Regions from separate parts of the Pseudomonas sp. nanlin1 genome, predicted to be linked through region 1. Evidence: riboswitches for the same ligand, from Rfam matches in the RefSeq annotation. Region 1 holds a riboswitch; the other holds the start of a gene.

What was found. A riboswitch is a leader RNA that binds a small molecule or an ion and turns the genes downstream of it on or off. The one in region 1 is predicted to bind cobalamin.
Region 2: it holds a riboswitch for cobalamin, as region 1 does, so the genes downstream of both, cobO (cob(I)yrinic acid a,c-diamide adenosyltransferase) here and cobW (cobalamin biosynthesis protein CobW) in region 1, are expected to answer to the same signal.

Annotation. Positions count from the first base shown of each region.
Region 1 is NZ_CP124218.1:3,076,455-3,082,731, reverse strand. Features, by position in the region: gene QCL65_RS14295 (acyltransferase family protein) at 1-1,002, shown strand, start outside; gene nfuA (Fe-S biogenesis protein NfuA) at 1,073-1,657, shown strand; gene QCL65_RS14285 (DUF1272 domain-containing protein) at 1,710-1,898, opposite strand; gene cobM (precorrin-4 C(11)-methyltransferase) at 1,911-2,660, opposite strand; gene QCL65_RS14275 (cobalamin biosynthesis protein) at 2,679-3,110, opposite strand; cobalamin riboswitch at 3,228-3,436, shown strand; gene cobW (cobalamin biosynthesis protein CobW) at 3,534-4,598, shown strand; gene cobN (cobaltochelatase subunit CobN) at 4,602-6,277, shown strand, end outside.
Region 2 is NZ_CP124218.1:4,169,695-4,175,971, reverse strand. Features, by position in the region: gene hda (DnaA regulatory inactivator Hda) at 1-428, shown strand, start outside; gene QCL65_RS19215 (C40 family peptidase) at 1,026-1,658, shown strand; gene QCL65_RS19210 (C40 family peptidase) at 1,690-2,229, shown strand; gene QCL65_RS19205 (PQQ-dependent sugar dehydrogenase) at 2,299-3,612, opposite strand; cobalamin riboswitch at 3,731-3,959, shown strand; gene cobO (cob(I)yrinic acid a,c-diamide adenosyltransferase) at 4,091-4,702, shown strand; gene QCL65_RS19195 (cobyrinate a,c-diamide synthase) at 4,699-6,009, shown strand; gene bluB (5,6-dimethylbenzimidazole synthase) at 6,002-6,277, shown strand, end outside.

The DNA.
Region 1 (6,277 bases):
TTAAGGGCGCTGGCTGCATGGATGGTGGTATGCCACCACTTTATGCAGATATTTTTTGACTTTCACGCCAGCGGTCCCATTGGCCAGTTTTTTACTGACCGCGGGGCGGTAGGGGTAGACCTGTTTTTTGTGATCAGCGGCCTGGTGATTTTTCTCTCGACCCAAGACAAAGACATGCCAGCCGGGCGCTTTCTGCTTAACCGCGCCATTCGTATCATCCCGGCCTATTGGCTGTACACGGTGTTAATGGGCTTAATGCTGGTGGGCATGGGCGATTGGCTGCCGCATTCTGCTATCGATCTGCCGCATTTCGTCCTCTCCTTGCTGTTCATTCCCTCGGAGAACCCTGGCGGCTACGGGCTTTACCCCACGCTGAATGTGGGCTGGACGCTCAATTATGAAATGTTCTTTTACCTGCTGTTCTCACTGGTGTTTACGGTACCCCAGCGCTACCGGCCGTTGATCGTGGCAGCAGCGCTGTTTGCCGTTAGTCAGGTATTGGGCCAGTACGGCGGCGCCAGCCGTTTTTACCAGAACAACATCATTTATGAATTCTTGCTCGGTATCGGCATTGGCGTGCTCTATCGCCGAGGCTTGATCAAGCAGGCATTGTGGGTGCCGTTGCTGGTGGTAGGGGTTTGCGCCGTGGTGATCTACTACCTGCCGCCCAGCAACCGCTTGCTTAACTGGGGCGTGCCCAGCGCAATGATCGTGCTGGCCTGTGTGGCAATGGAACCATGGTTTAAAGGCAGCCGCTGGTTGAAATCGTTAGGCGACTGTTCTTATTCGGTTTATCTGGTGCATGTATTGGTTTTGTATGGCGGCTGGCTGGCCAGCCAGCGCTGGCAACTCAACCCCTATGCGGTCTTCGCGGTATGCGTCCCATTGATCGCGGCCATTTCGTGGTGCAGTTACGTGTGGATCGAGAAGCGTCTGTATCAGCGGGTCAAGGCGTGGACCGATGCTCGCCTGGCGCGGCCCGCCAGCACGCCGATTGCCTGAGCAAAATACTAGGACTTTGTCAGGCGGCCCGCTTTGGCGTAAACTGCCGACAAGTCTGTGAGGAACCAAAATGAGCGCCATAACCATTACCGACGCCGCCCACGATTACCTGGCCGATCTGCTGAGTAAGCAGAACACCCCCGGTATCGGCATCCGCGTATTCATCACCCAGCCAGGTACCCAGTACGCCGAGACGTGCATTGCCTATTGCAAACCGGGTGAAGAAAAACCTGAAGACACCGCGCTAGGGCTCAAGAGCTTTACCGCCTGGATCGACTCGGTCAGTGAGGCCTTCCTCGACGACGCCGTGGTCGACTACGCCACCGACCGCATGGGCGGCCAGTTGACCATCAAAGCGCCTAACGCCAAGGTGCCGATGGTCAATGCCGATAGCCCGGTCAACGAACGCATCAATTATTACCTGCAAACCGAAATCAACCCAGGTTTGGCCAGCCATGGCGGCCAGGTCAGTTTGATCGATGTGGTGGACGACGGCATCGCCGTGTTGCAATTCGGTGGCGGCTGCCAGGGTTGCGGTCAGGCTGACGTGACACTGCGCGAGGGCATCGAGCGCACCCTGTTGGAACGAATTCCCGAGCTCAAGGGCGTGCGCGACGTTACCGACCATACACAGAAAGAAAACGCTTACTACTGAAGGCGTGGGGCCGGGCAGCGCGCTGTCAGGCCCCTTCTTAGTTTCAGTGCTATCAAGACGCCTTGGGCAAACGCCGAGGCCGGCGCAACAACTCCCCGCTGCAATTCGGGCATTTGCCCTGCAAGGTCTCGCTGGTGCAGGTCGCACAGAACGTGCACTCGTAAGAACAGATAAACGCTCGCTCACTGTCAGCAGGTAAAGCCTCGCTGCAGCGTTCACAGGTAGGGCGCAGTTCCAGCATCTCGATATCCTTTTATTCAGAGCGATATAAATGGGCATGCCCGGCGCGGTACAGCGCCGATTCGGCAAATTGGTCATTGCCCAACACCCGGCCTACCAGGATCAACGCCGTGCGGCGAAACCCCTTGGCCTCGACCTTTTCCACGATATCGCACAACGCCCCAGTTACCCAGTCCTGATCCGGCCAGCTGGCCCGGTGTACTACCGCGATCGGGCAGTCGGCGCCGTAGTGCGGGGTCAATTGTGTGACGATCTTGGCCAGGTGCTGCACGCCCAGGTGAATGGCCAGCGTCGCCCGATGGCTGGCCAGGCTGGCCAGGTCTTCCCCCAGCGGCATTGGCGACTTGTCGGCATAGCGGGTCAGGATCAGCGTTTGCGATATTTCCGGCAGGGTCAGCTCGGCCCCCAGCAACGCCGCGCAGGCGGCCGTGGCGGTCACACCGGGAATGATCTCGAAGGGAATACCCAGCTCGCGCAGGTGGCGGATTTGCTCGCCAATGGCGCCGTACAAAGATGGATCACCAGAATGCACGCGGGCAACGTCTTGGCCTTTGGCATGGGCGCTGGCCATTAGTGTGATGATCTGTTGCAGGTGCAGTTCGGCGCTGTTGATCACCGACTCGGCCTGGTGCCCTTGAAGAATCGCAGGCGGTACCAGGGAGCCGGCGTAAATAATCACCGGGCATTGGCGAATCAGGCGCTGGCCTTTGACGGTGATCAGGTCAGGGTCGCCGGGGCCGGCACCGATGAAATAGACGGTCATGAGGAATCCTGGAAAGAGTCAGCGGGGCAGTTTAACCGTCACGCGCGCAATCGCCACCGTTGCGCGTGCGATGGCGCGCCGCGGTACGATCAACTGCGCGGGTGCCGAGCCCAACTGTTCGGCCAGAGCCAGGGCACTACTTTCAGCGACCCCGGCAGAGCCGGTAATGGCCTGTGCCAAGGCGGATACGTGGGTCAGTTGCGCTGTGTAACCACTTAAGTGCGGCGCATCGAAAAAATACAACCCCACACCCAAGGCCTCCGCCAGGCGGTGCAAGCCGGCTTCCTTGCGCTTGTACTCGACACTGGCGATGGCCTGCAACTGATCCAGCTGCAGGCCGTTTTCGGCCAGGCTGCGCAGTAACAGTTCGCGCAACTGCTGCCATGGGCAGCCGTGCCCGCAACCAAAACCGGCAGCCAGTGCGGTCTGGCCAGTAACGCTGGTGGGCATGGATGTGTCCTCGGCTATTTAAGGGTAACGGGCACCCAAACGTTGGGCCGCAGCAGACCACGGCGCAGGGCGGTGGGTCAATTGCAGCGGCACGATTGACCTGGCCCGGCCCACTGCGTAGCCTTGCAGGTTCGAGGTTCCGAGGCACACGCCTGGGCTAAGATGGGAACGCGGTAGATGCCGCGGCTGCCCCCGCAACTGTAAGCGGTGAAGGGCTAGGCGAGACCACTGCGAATCGACGCGGGAAGGTGCCTGGCATCAGGTTCTGCAGCGTTTGCAGGGCGCTACCGCGAGCCAGGAGACCTGCCTCGAACGTGCTTCCTCATATTCAACCGGGCGGGGTGATCCGGTGGCGAATTCTACCGTGGGCCTGGCGCCTGCGGTTTTCGTCGCGCATGCCCGCCACTTTGCCAAGGGCACCCGATGAAAACATTGGCCAAACTTCCCGTCACCATCGTTACCGGCTTTCTCGGTTCGGGCAAAACCACCTTGCTGCGGCACATGCTCGACAACGCCCAGGGCCGCCGTATCGCCGTTATCGTCAATGAGTTCGGCGAGCTGGGTATCGACGGGGAGATTCTCAAGCAGTGCAGCATCGGCTGCAGCGAAGAAGAGGCCCAGGGCCGTGTGTATGAACTGGCCAACGGTTGCCTCTGCTGCACCGTTCAGGAAGAGTTTTTCCCGGTGATGCGCGAGCTGGTTGCCCGCCGTGGCGACCTCGATCATATCCTCATCGAAACCAGTGGCCTGGCACTGCCCAAGCCGCTTGTGCAAGCGTTCCAATGGCCGGAAATTCGCAACGCCTGCACGGTGGACGCGGTGATCACCGTGGTCGACAGCCCAGCAGTGGCGGCCGGCACGTTTGCCGCCTACCCCGATCAGGTGGACGCCCAGCGCAAGCTCGACCCCAACCTTGACCACGAATCGCCGCTGCACGAGCTGTTCGCCGACCAGTTGGCCAGTGCCGACCTGGTGATTCTCAATAAAGCCGACCTACTGGCCCCAGAAGCCCTGGCCGGTGTGCGCGCGCAGGTGGCCGAAGAGCTGCCGCCGGCGGTCAAAGTGGTCGAGGCCAGCAGTGCCCGTCTGCCGCTGGAGGTGCTACTGGGCCTTGGCGCTGAGTCGGAGCAACATATCGATGGGCGCAAGACCCACCATGATCACCACGAAGGTGACGAGCATGACGACCACGACCACGATGCCTTCGACTCCATCTCCCTGGAACTGCCGGCGGCCGAAGAACGGCTGCTGCTCGATGCGCTGACGCAATTGGTGGTGCGCCACGGCATTTTGCGGGTTAAAGGGTTCGCCGCGATTCCTGGCAAACCTATGCGTTTGCTTATCCAGGGGGTGGGGACGCGGTTTGACAAACACTTCGACCGCGCCTGGAGCACCGACGAGCCGCGCAGCACTCGCCTGGTACTGATCGGCCAGGGCCTCGACGCCCAGTTGCTCGAAGCGCAACTGCGCCAAGCCCTGGCGGCCTGACCCATGCACCTGCTGCGTACCCAGCCCGGCGGTTTTGTCCCCGACGACAGCATCGCCGACCTGGGCCAGACACCGGCCGAGCTGGTGATCCTGTGCAGCGGCGATTCGCATCTGGCGCTGCTGGCCGAGGCGGCTCAGCACCTGCCAGCGGACTTCCCCAGCCTGCGCCTGGCCAACCCAATGCAGGTGCAGAATCACGCCTCAGTCGACCTGTACGTCGACGAGGTGCTGCGCCACGCTAAGGTCATTCTGATTTCTCTACACGGTGGTATCGGTTACTGGCGCTACGGTGTCGAACGCTTGGTCGAGCTGGCCGAGCGGGGCGTGCGCCTGATCATGGTGCCGGGTGACGACCGCGCCGACCCCGAGCTCAGTGGTCTGAGTACCGAACAGCCCGAGGCGGTCGAGCGCCTTTGGCATTTTTTGCGCCAGGGCGGGATGGGCAATGCGCGTTCGCTGCTGCATTGCCTGGCTAGCACCTGGCTGGGCCGCGATTACCCCTGGATTGAACCCCAGAGCCTGCCGCGCACGGCCATCTATCATCCGCAGCACGACCAGCCGAACCTGGACCACTGGCGCGCCGATTGGGTGGCTGAGCAGGCGGTGGCGCCGGTGTTGTTCTATCGCTCGCACTTGCAGGCGGCCAACACCGGCTTTATTGATATCTTCTGCCAGCGCCTGCTCAGTGCTGGCTTGAACCCGCTGCCGATCGCCGTCGCCAGCCTGAAAGACCCCGCCTGCTTGGCCCAAGTCCAAGACTGGCTGGATGAAGTCGACGCGGCGGTTATTCTAAACACCACCGGCTTTGCCCAATCCAGCCCTGAAGCGCCCCATGTAAGGCCCTTTCGCCGGGACATTCCGGTGATCCAGGCGATCTGTGCCCAGGACAACCTCGACGGTTGGCGCGACAGTGCCCAGGGGCTGGGCGCGCGCGACCTGGCCATGCACATCGCTCTGCCGGAACTGGACGGGCGCATTATCAGCCGCGCCATCAGCTTCAAAGACTTGGCCTGGCGCAGCGAGCGCAGCCAGTCAGACGTCGTCTGCTACCGCGCGCATCCCGAACGTATGGACTTTGTCGCCCAGTTAGCCCGGCGCTGGAGCGCCTTGGCCCGGCGCCCGGCCGCCGATAAGCGGGTGGCCCTGGTGCTGGCCAATTACCCGACCCGCGACGGTCGAATCGGCAACGGCGTGGGCCTGGATACTCCGGCGGCGGCGCTGAATATCCTCACCGCCATGCAGGCCGAAGGCTACCCGGTGGCCGATCTGCCGGACACGGGCACGGCCCTGATCCAACAACTGTTGGGCGGCGTGACCAACGACCTGGAACGCCTCGATCAACGCCCTTGCGCCCAGAGCATGGCCATGGACGCTTACCTCGACGCCTTTGCCCAGCTGCCTGAAGCCAATCAACACGCCGTGCGCGAGCGCTGGGGCGAGCCGCAACAAGACCCGATGTGCCGAGACGGGCGGATGATGGTCGCCGGCCTGCGTTTTGGCCTGACCTTCGTGGGTATCCAGCCGGCACGGGGCTATCAGCTGGATGTCAGCGCGGTCTACCACGACCCCGACCTGGTGCCGCCCCACGGTTACCTGGCCTTCTATTTCTGGCTGCGCCACGCCTATGGCGCCGACGCCCTGGTGCACGTGGGCAAGCACGGCAACCTGGAGTGGCTACC
Region 2 (6,277 bases), 1.1 Mb from region 1:
ATGACCTTGAGCAATACGAGCTGGTCTGCCTGGACGATCTGCAAGTGGTCGCAGGCCGGGCGGACTGGGAAGAAGCCCTGTTCCACTTGTTCAATCGCCTGCGCGATAGCGGCAGGCGCTTATTGATCGCCGCCTCTCACTCACCGCGAGAGTTGCCTGTGAAACTGGCGGACCTCAAGTCGCGGCTCACCCTGGCCCTGATTTTTCAAATGCGTGCGTTGTCTGACGAAGACAAGTTGCGCGCTTTGCAGCTACGCGCTTCGCGCCGCGGCCTGCACCTAACTGACGAAGTAGGGCACTTTATCCTCACCCGCGGTACCCGCAGCATGAGCGCGCTCTTCGAGTTGCTCGAGCGCCTCGACCAAGCTTCGTTGCAGGCGCAACGCAAGTTGACCATCCCCTTCCTGAAAGAAACCCTCGGCTGGTAGTTGGGCCGAATGGGTGCACCTGTGCACCCAGAACGTTCGCAATCCAGCTTTTAAGCACCCCTGACCCAGGCTTACTCAGGCCCTGTTGAGGCAGAACTCGACGAACGGCCTAGGGCTGTAACCCAGCAAATAGAGCCTCTGCAGAACTTTTTCAGAGAATTGACGCCGTTTTATTGTCAATGATGAGCTTTTCCTATGGAAAAGCTGGCCGAAGTATTGCATTCTCCTTTCCCGCTAGCCCGGTATTGCTGGGTCAGCGCGCTGTATCTGGGGTGTTTGGCGCCACAGACAGCGGGTTGCGATTCAGCAGTTCTATCGGCGTCCGAGGCCAGCACCCAGCGGCTCCTGGACGTCAGTCACTGCAGTGGCGCCAGGTTCCAACGACTCATCGCGAATACCGCTATAGCTGATTTTTTTACTAGATAAATCAATCAGATAGATGATTTTTTAGTTTGTTGTAATGCGCCCTGATTTATCCGGGCGCGTTAGATGTGCGATCAGAACCAATAAGTCACAATTCGTTCGATTGAATTTGCAAATGATGGCAATTTAAGGCAAGGTTGCCACCACTCAAACCTTTTCTCCACGGTCGTGCCCATGCTCAATCGCCTAGCACCCCTCGTGCCACTCGCTTTCCTGACCCTGTTGGTCGGTTGCGCCGCGCAATCGCCGGTGTCCCAGCAGCAGGTCTCGAATCCAGTTGTGATTCAGCCCCATCAGTCCCCTTCGAAAGCATCCTTGGTATTCGAAGACGAACAGATGACCGCTGAACAGGAACTCAATGAGTTCAATGGCCAGCCCTACGTCCTGCCGGTTTTGGCTGACAGTATTTTGGAACGTGGTAAAGCCCTGATCGGCACCCGTTACCGCTTTGGTGGTTCCAGCGAGCGTTCGGGTTTCGACTGTAGCGGCTTTATCGGTTATCTGTTCCGTGAGGAAGCCGGCATGACCTTGCCGCGTTCGACCCGCGAAATGATCAACGTTAAAGCTCCTCTGGTGTCGCGCAATAACCTTAAGCCGGGTGACCTGCTATTCTTCAGCACCGCAGGCCGCGGCCGGGTCAGCCATGCCGCGATTTATCTGGGTGACGCGCAGTTCATCCATTCCAGCAGCCGTCGTAGCGGTGGCGTTCGCGTCGACAGTTTGAATGACAGTTACTGGAGCAAGACCTTTATCGAGGCCAAGCGCGCCTTGGCCATGGCGCCGACCACGGTCATTTCCAGCAAGTAGGTGCCTGGCCTTAACCAGGTGGGTGCAGTCTATGTCGACACCGTTACGTATTGCTGCACTGTTTAGCGCCGCCCTATTGGGCGGTTGCGCCAGCGCGCCGGCTCCGGCGCCTGCTCCCAAGCTCATCCGCCCCGTTGTGATCAATACGACCCCCGGGTTCTCGCCGCAAACCGATGACGTGCTGTTTCGTGCGTTAGGTTTAGTGGGCACGCCCTACCGCTGGGGTGGTAATACGCCCGACTCAGGGTTCGACTGCAGCGGCCTGATTGGCTTCGTCTACCGTGACGCAGCGGGTGTGCAATTGCCGCGCTCGACCCGAGAGTTGATCAGCATGCGCAGCCCCAATGTGGACAAAAACGCTCTGCAATCAGGGGACTTAGTGTTCTTCGCCACCGGCGGCGGCTCTCAGGTGAGCCACGCGGGTATTTATGTGGGGGAGGGGCGTTTCGTCCATGCGCCGGCCACGGGCGGGACGGTACGCTTGGATTACCTGGCCAAGCCTTATTGGCAGAAAGCCTACCTCAATGCCAAGCGCGTGTTGGATGCAGGGAATTTAGCGCGTAATCCCTGACGTCTTTTTTTCATGTGATACGGGTCAGCGTTCGGGGGCTGCTCAGCGCGGGCCCCCGATCGATTCGCTTTACTTGGCGGCCGTTACGCGCCAAATCTTGTTACCTACATCGTCCGCAACCAGGACCGCGCCTTTGTGGTCACTGACCACACCCACCGGACGTCCCATCGCCTCCTCATCCTTGTTCAAGAAACCGGTCAATAGATCGACCGGCTGGCCGCTAGGCATGCCATTGCTGAACGGGACGAAAATCACCTTATAGCCGCTGTGGGGCTTACGATTCCACGAGCCGTGCTGGCCGATGATTGCGCCATTGGTGAACGGCGCGGGCAGCGCGTTGGGCTCGGCGAACATCAAGCCTAGCGAGGCGGTGTGTGGCCCTACCGCGTAGTCTGGCGCAATAGCCTTGGCCACTAGGTCTGGGTTTTGCGGCTCTACGCGCTTGTCGACATTCTGCCCGTAGTAACTGTAGGGCCAGCCGTAGAAGCCACCGTCTTTCACTGAAGTGATGTAGTCGGGTACCAGGTCGCTGCCGATTTCGTCGCGTTCATTCACCGCGGTCCACAGTTTGCCGCTCTGGGGCTCCCAGGCTAGGCCATTGGGGTTGCGGATACCGGACGCGAAAATACGGTGCTGGCCAGTGGCGGCGTCGACTTCCCAGATCGCGGCGCGACCTTCTTCGGCGGCCATGCCGTTTTCGCCGACATTGCTGTTGGAGCCGGTGGTGACATACAGCTTCTTGCCGTCTGGGCTGGCAATGACGTTCTTAGTCCAGTGGTGGTTCAAGGTGCCACCGGGGAGGTCGGTGACCTTGGCGCCTGGCGTGGTGATTGACGTTGCGCCGTCTTCGTAGCGAAAGCGCAGCAGGCGATCGGTGTCGGCGACATAGAAGTCATTGCCCACCAACGCCATGCCGAACGGTGAATTCAGCTTTTCCAGGAACACGGTGCGGGTTTCCGCCACGCCGTCGCCGTCTTTGTCGCGCAGCAAGGTGATGCGGTTGGGGCTAGGCACGCCTGCACCGGCTTTGGCCATGACCTTTTCCATCACCCAGCCGCGCACGCCGCTGCTGTCATCGGGCTTGGGCGGCGCATTGGTTTCGGCCACCAGTACGTCACCGTTGGGCAGTACGTACATCCAGCGCGGGTGGTCCAAGCCCTCGGCGAAGGCGGCCACTTGCGTGCCTGGCGCAGCGGTGGGCTTAGTGCCTGCGGGCCAACCCACCGCGTCGGCGATGTTCACCGTGGGGATCAGGGTTTTATTGGGCTCAGGCAATTTGGGCGAAGGCCCAGTGCCGTCACTGACTTGCAACGTCGAGCTCTCGCCGCAGGCGGCGAGCCCTGCGGTGGCGAGGATAAGCAGTGTAAGGCGAGTCTTGTTCATTATTAGCTTCCCTGAGCGTTAATCGTCATGCGTTAAGGCATAGAGGGCGCTGTGGCGACGGAGGTTCAACACGCTTTGCCACACCGGCTTGCATTGACGCTCCTACCCCAACCCTCTAACCTGCGCGACGTATTCAGGTGCTCGCCAGCCAAGGGCCGCGCGAGTGAAACAGGGAAGCCGGTGAGCGAGCCCCAGCTCGCGATTCCGGCGCTGCCCCCGCAACGGTAAATGAGTCAACGCCACGCACGGCGCCACTGTACTGAATCGGTACGGGAAGGCGCGTGGCCAAGCCGCACGGTTGCGGCTGCTCATGAGCCCGGAGACCGGCCTGAAGACTTTTATCGCGGTGCGCCAGCGCGTCGTGTTCAATTGATTCTGTCGCGCGGGGAGAGCGGCATTGGCGGTTGCCAGTCGGCGCCTTCGGGCCCCCGCCTGGCGCGTCGATGCAGCCTGCGCGCAGCCCTAGCGGAGACTTGCGATGACCGACACCCCCGAGCGCGACGAACGCCATCTGGCGCGCATGCTGCGCAAAAAAGCCGTGATCGACGAGCGCATTGCCAACTCCCCCAATGAATGCGGCTTGTTGCTAGTGTTGTCCGGCAACGGCAAGGGCAAAAGCAGCTCCGCATTTGGCATGCTCGCCCGGGCCATGGGGCATGACATGCGCTGCGGTGTGGTGCAGTTCATCAAGGGCCGCCATAGTACGGGCGAAGAGCTATTTTTTCGGCGCTTCCCCGAGCAGGTGCGCTACCACGTCATGGGCGAGGGCTTTACCTGGGAGACCCAGGACCGGCAGCGCGATATCGCAGCGGCGCAAGCGGCCTGGGCGGTGTCCCGTGAACTGCTGAGCGACCCGGCCATTGGCCTGGTGGTGCTCGACGAACTGAACATCGCCCTCAAACATGGCTACCTCGACCTGGACCAGGTGCTCACCGATCTGCAAGCCCGCCCGCCCATGCAGCACGTCGTGGTGACGGGCCGTGGGGCCAAGCCCGAGCTGATCGAGCTGGCCGACACGGTGACCGAAATGGGCGTGATCAAGCACGCTTTCCAGGCCGGTATCCGCGCCCAAAAAGGCATCGAACTGTGACGGATGCGCGCCAGTGCCCGGCGGTATTGATCGCCGCGCCAGCCTCGGGCCAGGGCAAGACCACCGTCACCGCCGCCCTGGCTCGCCTGCACCGCAACCAAGGCCGGCGAGTGCGGGTGTTTAAATGCGGCCCGGACTTTCTCGACCCCATGATCCTCGAGCGCGCCAGCGGTGCGCCGGTGTATCAGCTGGACATGTGGATGGTCGGCGCTGAAGACAGCCGCCGGCTGCTATGGGAGGCGGCGGGCGAAGCCGACTTGATCTTGATCGAGGGAGTCATGGGGCTGTTCGACGGCATTCCGTCCAGCGCCGACTTGGCCCGTCATTTCGGCGTGCCCGTGCTGGCCGTGATCGATGGCACCGCCATGGCGCAGACCTTTGGTGCCCTGGCCCTCGGCTTGGCGCGTTACCAGCCAGACCTGCCCTTCGCCGGGGTAATGGCCAACCGCGTCGGCACCCTGCGGCATGCGCAACTGCTTGAAGGTAGCCTGACCGAGGGCCTGCGCTGGTACGGCGGTCTGTCCCGTGACACCGGTATCGAATTGCCCAGCCGCCACTTGGGTTTGGTACAGGCCAGCGAGCTGAATGATTTGGACGAGCGCCTTGATGTCGCCGCAGCTGCGTTGGCCAGCAGTTGCGAAGTGTTGTTGCCGCCCCCCGTCACCTTCTCGGCGCCCGCACCGGTTCATATCGAACCGTTACTCAGTGGGGTGCGTATTGCCGTGGCCCGCGACGAAGCGTTTGCCTTTATCTACAACGCCAGCCTCGACGTGCTACGGGCCATGGGGGCGCAGTTGAGTTTTTTCTCGCCCCTTCACGACCAAAGCCTCCCGGCGTGCGACAGCCTCTACCTGCCCGGCGGCTACCCCGAATTGCACCACCACGCCTTGGCCGCGAACGCGCCGATGATGGCCGCTATTGTGGCCCATCAACAAGCGGACAAGCCGCTGTTGGCAGAATGTGGCGGCATGCTGTATTTGCTCGATGCCCTAACCGATGTCGCCGGCGAGCGCGCCGAATTGCTCGGCCTGCTGCCGGGTGAAGCGGTCATGCAAAAACGCCTGGCGGCGCTGGCGTTGCAAGTCGTGACATTGCCCGAGGGCGAGCTGCGCGGCCACACTTACCACCATTCGTTGACCAGTACCGAGTTGGCCCCCTTGGCGCGTGGGGTCAGCCCTAACGGTGGGCGTGGCGCCGAGGCGGTCTATCGCATCGGGCGCATGACAGCCTCCTATGTGCATTTCTATTTCCCTTCCAACCCAGCGGCGATTGCACGCCTGTTCGCCCCCGAGGCGCTCGATGTCTGAGCACGCCTACAGCCCACTAGAGCGGGCGGCGATTTACCGTGCCATTGGTGAGCGCCGCGACATGCGCCATTTTGCCGGTGGCACGGTGGCCCCTGAGCTGTTGACCCGCCTGCTCCAGGCTGCGCATCAGGCCCCCAGTGTCGGGCTGATGCAGCCGTGGCGCTTTATTCGCATCAGTGACCGCGAGTTGCGCGGGCGCATTCAGGCGCTGGTGGAGGAGGAGCGGGTACGCACCGCCGAAGCCCTTGGCCAGCGTTCCGACGAATTC